One region of the Streptomyces sp. NPDC085866 genome, then DNA from elsewhere that is predicted to be linked to it. Evidence: predicted binding sites of a transcription regulator. Region 1 holds the regulator's gene; each other region holds the start of a gene.
The links. The regulator HrcA, encoded in region 1, represses chaperone genes, less so after heat shock. The targets are predictions, from matches to a motif close to TTNGCACTCNGNNNNNCNGAGTGCNAA.
Positions count from the first base shown of each region.

Region 1 (2,265 bases):
GTGCCGGGCCGGATGTCGACCTCTTCCATGCCGTCCAGGGTCTCCAGCGGCACCTTGGTGCCGAGGGCCGCCGCCGTCATCGGGATCGTGACCGTGCAGTGCAGGTCGTCGCCGCGCCGCTGGAAGGTCTGGTGCGGCAGCTCGTGGATCTCGACGTACAGGTCACCGGCCGGACCGCCACCGGGGCCGACCTCGCCCTCGCCGGCCAGCTGGATGCGGGTGCCGTTGTCGACACCGGCCGGGATCTTGACGGTGAGCGTGCGCCGGGAGCGGACCCGGCCGTCGCCCGCGCACTCCGGGCACGGGGTCGGCACGACCGTGCCGAAGCCCTGGCACTGGGGGCAGGGGCGGGAGGTCATGACCTGGCCCAGGAAGGACCGGGTCACCTGGGAGACCTCACCGCGGCCGCGGCACATGTCACACGTCTGGGCGGACGTGCCGGGTGCGGCACCTTCACCGTTACAGGTGTTGCAGACGATCGCGGTGTCGACCTGGATGTCCTTGGTCGTCCCGAAGGCCGCCTCGTCCAGCTCGACCTCGATGCGGATCATCGCGTCCTGGCCGCGCCGGGTGCGCGAGCGCGGGCCGCGCTGCGACGCCGTGCCGAAGAACGCGTCCATGATGTCGGAGAAGTTGCCGAAGCCACCGGCCCCGAAGCCGCCCGCTCCGGCGCCGCCCGCCTGGGAGAGCGGGTCGCCGCCGAGGTCGTAGACCTGCTTCTTCTGCGGGTCCGACAGCACCTCGTAAGCGGCGTTGATCTCCTTGAACCGCTCCTGGGTCTTCGGATCCGGGTTGACGTCCGGGTGCAGCTCGCGCGCGAGCCGACGGAACGCCTTCTTGATCTCATCCTGCGACGCGTCGCGGCGCACGCCGAGAACGGCGTAGTAGTCCGTGGCCACTTACGACTCCGCCAGGATCTGTCCGACGTACCGTGCCACTGCGCGTACCGCTCCCATCGTTCCCGGGTAGTCCATGCGGGTCGGTCCGACCACGCCGAGCTTGGCAACCGCCTCGCCGCCCGAACCGTAGCCGACCGACACGACGGAGGTGGAGTTGAGTCCCTCGTGGGCGTTCTCGTGCCCGATGCGCACGGTCATGCCCGGATCCTTCGCCTCGCCGAGGAGCTTGAGGAGCACGACCTGCTCCTCAAGGGCCTCCAGGACGGGCCGGATCACGAGGGGGAAGTCATGTCCGAAGCGGGTGAGATTGGCGGTGCCGCCGATCATCAGCCGCTCCTCGTTCTCCTCGACCAGTGTCTCCAGCAGGGTGGAGAGCACTGCGGAGACCGTACCGCGGTCCTCGACGTCGAAGGCCTCGGGCAGGTCCTCGACGAGGCGCGGCACGTCGGTGAACCTGCGGCCCGCGACCCGGCTGTTCAGCCGGGCCCTGAGGTCCGCCAGGGACGCCTCACCGAAGGGCGCCGGGCAGTCGACCATCCGCTGCTCGACCCGGCCGGTGTCCGTGATCAGCACGAGCATCACGCGCGCGGGGGCGAGCGAGAGCAGCTCCACGTGTCGCACGGTGGACCGGGTCAGGGACGGGTACTGCACGACGGCGACCTGCCGGGTCAGCTGCGCGAGCAGCCGTACCGTGCGGGCCACGACGTCGTCGAGGTCGACGGCGCCCTCGAGGAAGTTCTGGATCGCCCGGCGCTCGGGCGCGGACATCGGCTTGACGCCCGCGAGCTTGTCCACGAACAGCCGGTAGCCCTTGTCGGTGGGGATGCGCCCGGCACTGGTGTGCGGCTGGGCGATGAACCCCTCGTCCTCCAGGGCCGCCATGTCGTTGCGCACGGTCGCCGGGGAGACGCCGAGGTTGTGCCGCTCGGTGAGCGCTTTCGAGCCCACCGGCTCCTCGGTGCCCACGTAGTCCTGGACGATGGCGCGCAGCACCTGAAGCCTGCGTTCACTCAGCATTCGCGCGCACCTCCAGCATGTCGTCCCCTCGGCTCTTCCGGTCGCCCGCCTGGCACTCTGCGTGTCCGAGTGCCAGCCTTCCCCAGCCCAGTGTACGGGCGTGGGGTACTCACCGGGCAAGGTCGGTCCTGCTGATGGGCGTCCCCCGGCTCGAGCGAGGCCGAGAGCGGGGGAAGGTTCTACCGCTAGCGTCGCGGTATGACGGTGACTTGGGAAGAGCTGGGGTGGGAGCGGCTGGCGCCCGTGGTCGGACGGTGCCGGCTGCCCGGCTGGGACTGCACTGTGGGCCTGGTTCTCGGGGCGGGTACGGCGCTGGTGGTGGACGCCGGGTCGAGCCCGGCCGAGGGCG
Region 1 covers NZ_JBITSQ010000001.1:642,270-644,534, reverse strand. The annotation lists gene dnaJ (molecular chaperone DnaJ) at 1-899, opposite strand, end outside; gene hrcA (heat-inducible transcriptional repressor HrcA) at 900-1,916, opposite strand; gene ACIF83_RS02810 (MBL fold metallo-hydrolase) at 2,115-2,265, shown strand, end outside.

Region 2 (2,265 bases), on a different contig from region 1:
TTGGCGTTGCGGACGGCGTCCTCGATGCGGTGCTTGCGCTCCTTGAGCTCCACCTCGGTGGCAGCACCGGCCTTGATGACCGCGACACCGCCGGCGAGCTTCGCCAGGCGCTCCTGCAGCTTCTCGCGGTCGTAGTCCGAGTCGCTGTTCTCGATCTCGGCGCGGATCTGGTTCACCCGGCCGTTGACCTGGTCGGAGGAGCCGGCACCGTCGACGATGGTGGTCTCGTCCTTGGTGATGACGACCTTGCGGGCGCGGCCCAGGAGGTCCAGGGTCGCGTTCTCCAGCTTGAGGCCGACCTCCTCGGAGATGACCTCGCCGCCCGTGAGGATGGCGATGTCGCCGAGCATGGCCTTGCGGCGGTCACCGAAGCCCGGGGCCTTGACGGCGACGGACTTGAAGGTGCCACGGATCTTGTTGACGACCAGGGTCGACAGGGCCTCGCCCTCGACGTCCTCGGCGATGATCAGGAGCGGCTTGCCCGACTGCATGACCTTCTCCAGCAGCGGGAGCAGGTCCTTGACGGAGCCGATCTTGGAGTTGGCGATGAGGATGTACGGGTCCTCGAGCGACGCCTCCATGCGCTCCATGTCGGTCGCGAAGTAGGCGGAGATGTAGCCCTTGTCGAAGCGCATACCCTCGGTGAGCTCGAGCTCCAGACCGAAGGTGTTGCTCTCCTCGACGGTGATGACGCCTTCCTTGCCGACCTTGTCCATGGCCTCGGCGATCAGCTCGCCGATCTGGGTGTCGGCGGCGGAGATGGACGCGGTGGAGGCGATCTGCTCCTTGGTCTCGACGTCCTTCGCCTGCTCCAGCAGGGCGGCGGAGACGGCCTCGACGGCCTTCTCGATACCGCGCTTCAGAGCCATCGGGTTGGCGCCCGCGGCGACGTTGCGGAGGCCTTCCTTGACCAGGGCCTGGGCCAGGACGGTCGCGGTCGTCGTGCCGTCACCGGCTACGTCGTCCGTCTTCTTCGCGACTTCCTTGACCAGCTCGGCGCCGATCTTCTCGTACGGGTCCTCGAGCTCGATCTCCTTGGCGATGGAGACACCATCGTTGGTGATCGTGGGGGCACCCCACTTCTTCTCGAGGACGACGTTGCGGCCCTTGGGGCCGAGCGTCACCTTGACGGCGTCCGCGAGCTGGTTCATGCCGCGCTCGAGGCCGCGCCGCGCCTCCTCGTCGAACGCGATGATCTTGGCCATGTGAAGTGGTCCCTCCAGGACTGGGGGTGATTCCTTCGGACCGCGCCCGCGCCCGCGACGGACGGCTCGCCGACCTGTGGTTCCTTGCCCCACTTGGCCTGCGGGCCTCACCGACCCGGTCCTTCTTTGTCACTCTCACCTTCAGAGTGCTAACGCCAATGATTAGCACTCGGCACCCCCGAGTGCAAGCGCCTCGGGCATGCCGGAGGGGGCGCTCAGCCGCGCGCGAACAGGGGCGCCGGGCATGCCGAAGGGCCCGTACCCCAGGAGGCACGGGCCCTTCGAAGATGAACAGAAGAACGTCGCTGTCAGTCGACGCGTGCTTCAGCTGGTCGCCAGCCGGACCATGTCCGCCTGCGGGCCCTTCTGACCCTGCGAGATCTCGAAGTCGACCCGCTGTCCCTCTTCCAGGGTGCGGTAACCGTCCATCTGGATCGCGCTGTAGTGGACGAAAACATCCGCACCACCGTCGACCGCGATGAAGCCGTACCCCTTCTCCGCGTTGAACCACTTGACGGTGCCCTGAGCCATGCCTAACTCCCCTATTACTGGCCCTTGCACAGATCCACACTTCGCGGACCCGGGTCAGACCTCACCCCCCATTGGTCGGGGGCGTGCGCCGGAACGCGTCGACCGCGGCTGAATGTATCTGTCCAACTGCCCTCTGCAACAGGTCAATCGGACGAGAATTCTGGACGAGCCCGATCCGGAATCTGCCGAGAATTCGTCCGAATTCAGGGCAAGTCGGGCCCCATAAATGGCGCAAAAGCCGCATATAACGCGGGCACTTTGGCTGCTTCTCACCGGGCGTAAGGCATGATTCCGGGGCTTGCGACCCGCAGACCCGGCACGCGTTCCCCAACTGTACCGCGCTCAATCACACAGAATGGCCCCCTCCGCTTCTCTCACGGAGGAGGCCATTCGATGAACAATCGGTAACCGCGGTTACCGAAGGTAATGGTCCGCTTTTGATCAGCCGCCGGCGACGGCAGGAATGATGGAGACACCGGCACCGTCCGGGGTCGCCGTCTCCAGCCCCTGCTCGAAGCGGACGTCGTCG
Region 2 covers NZ_JBITSQ010000006.1:510,225-512,489, forward strand. The annotation lists gene groL (chaperonin GroEL) at 1-1,205, opposite strand, end outside; gene ACIF83_RS18030 (cold-shock protein) at 1,530-1,736, opposite strand; gene ACIF83_RS18035 (MoaD/ThiS family protein) at 2,178-2,265, opposite strand, start outside.
Region 2: groL (chaperonin GroEL) is a predicted target of HrcA. The motif match lies at 1,368-1,394, and genes of this name have one in related genera.

Region 3 (2,265 bases), on a different contig from region 1:
AAGGACGAGATCTGCGGCATGCAGGCCGTCATGAAGCGGAAGTTCGGAAAGGCGCCGACCGTCTTCCGCCCGCCCTACGGCAACTACAACGGCGACACCCTGCGCGCCGCCAAGTCCTGCGGGATCAAGTACGCGCCCATCTGGGACGAGGAGGTCTTCGTCGACCACTGGGAGTACCGCGAGGACGACAGGAACCTGCACCCCGGCGACATCGTGCTCACCCACTTCCGCGGCCGCAACGACTGGGACGGCACGATGGTCGACGACATGCGACGGTTCCTGAACAAGGTCACGCGCGAGGGGTACGCCGTGGCGCGCCTGGAGGACTACCTGTGAGGCGCCGGGGGCGATCCGGGCGTGGTCCGGGAGGAGCACGGTCCGGGCCGGCCGTCGTACTCGCGTCGGCCCTCCTGCTCACGGGCTGCGCCCAGTCGGTCGACCCCATCGAACGCCTCGGCAAACGGGCGGCCCAGGGCATACGACAGCCCAGCCCGGCCGTCAGCCAGGCGTACCGCCGCTGGGGCCTGTCCGCCCCGCTGGCCGTCCCGCCCCGCCACCGTGTCCACCCCCTGACGGCCCACGGGGCGGATGCCTCCCCGCCCCGCGTCGTGGACCACGTCGCCACCACCGACAAGGTCGTCTTCCTCACCTACGACGACGGCGCCGAGCGCGACCCGCGCTTCGTCGACATGGTGCGCGACCTCGCACTGCCGGTCAGCTTCTTCCTCACCGACAGCGTCGTCGGCCCCGGCTACGGCCACTTCGCCCGCCTGCGCGCGGTCGGTGCCGACATCGAGAACCACACCCTCGACCACCCGGCGATGCCCGGACTGCCGTACGCCGGCCAGCGCGCCGAGATCTGCGGCCAGCAGGACAAACTCAAGTCCCGCTTCGGCATCCGCCCCCACCTCTTCCGCCCGCCCTACGGCACGTACGACACCACGACGCTGCGCGCCGCCGCCGACTGCGGCATCTCCACGCTCGTCCTGTGGCGCGCCGCCATGACCCCCGACGGCATCGCCTACACGCACGGAGAGCGCCACCTGCGCCCGGGCGACATCGTCCTGGTCGGCCCCGACGAGGCCACGGGTCCCACCCTCAGGGAACGCACGGCACGCCTGCTGCGGCGGGTGCAGGCAAGTGGGCTGACGGTGGCCCGTCTTGAGGACTACCTGTAACGGTTCTTCAGCAACGGTTCCGGTCGGGCGCCGGCCGCACCGGTCCGGCCCGTCCGGCGTTCGAGGACGAGGCCGTTCAGGCCGATCTTCCCCGCGACGCGCCGCTTGCATTGGCACTCCGCTTGACCGAGTGCTAATCCCGGTCATAGTCTCGGCTCTGGCACTCGGCAGATGAGAGTGCCAACAAACGCGACGGGCAGGTCCGGCACCCGCGACGACGGATCGACCTGGTCGCCACCTCAGACAGTTAACCCCGTGAGATCTCCGAAGGGGGAGGTCGGATCGTGACGACCGCCAGCTCCAAGGTTGCCATCAAGCCGCTCGAGGACCGCATCGTGGTCCAGCCGCTGGACGCCGAGCAGACCACGGCCTCTGGCCTGGTCATCCCGGACACCGCGAAGGAGAAGCCCCAGGAGGGCGCCGTCCTCGCCGTGGGCCCGGGTCGCTTCGAGAACGGCGAGCGCCTTCCGCTCGACGTCAAGGTCGGCGACGTCGTCCTGTACAGCAAGTACGGCGGCACCGAGGTGAAGTACAACGGCGAGGAGTACCTCGTCCTCTCGGCTCGCGACGTTCTCGCGATCATCGAGAAGTAATCACCTCCAGCACTCAGTTGCTTCCAGCTGCGCCCCTGGCACCCGCGACCACATAAGAAGCCGGGCGCCGGGGCGCAGTTCTTTTTTCACCCACAGATTTCCGAGAGGGCTCCCGCTGTCATGGCGAAGATCCTGAAGTTCGACGAGGACGCCCGTCGCGCCCTCGAGCGCGGCGTCAACAAGCTGGCCGACACGGTGAAGGTGACGATCGGCCCCAAGGGCCGCAACGTCGTCATCGACAAGAAGTTCGGCGCCCCGACCATCACCAACGACGGTGTCACCATCGCCCGCGAGGTCGAGGTCGAGGACCCGTACGAGAACCTCGGCGCCCAGCTGGTGAAGGAGGTGGCGACCAAGACCAACGACATCGCTGGTGACGGCACCACCACCGCCACCGTGCTCGCCCAGGCGCTGGTGCGCGAGGGCCTGAAGAACGTCGCCGCCGGCGCTTCCCCGGCCGCCCTGAAGAAGGGCATCGACGCCGCCGTCGCCGC
Region 3 covers NZ_JBITSQ010000010.1:263,435-265,699, forward strand. The annotation lists gene ACIF83_RS26535 (polysaccharide deacetylase family protein) at 1-336, shown strand, start outside; gene ACIF83_RS26540 (polysaccharide deacetylase family protein) at 333-1,178, shown strand; gene groES (co-chaperone GroES) at 1,463-1,771, shown strand; gene groL (chaperonin GroEL) at 1,892-2,265, shown strand, end outside.
Region 3: groES (co-chaperone GroES) is a predicted target of HrcA. The motif match lies at 1,289-1,315, and genes of this name have one in related genera.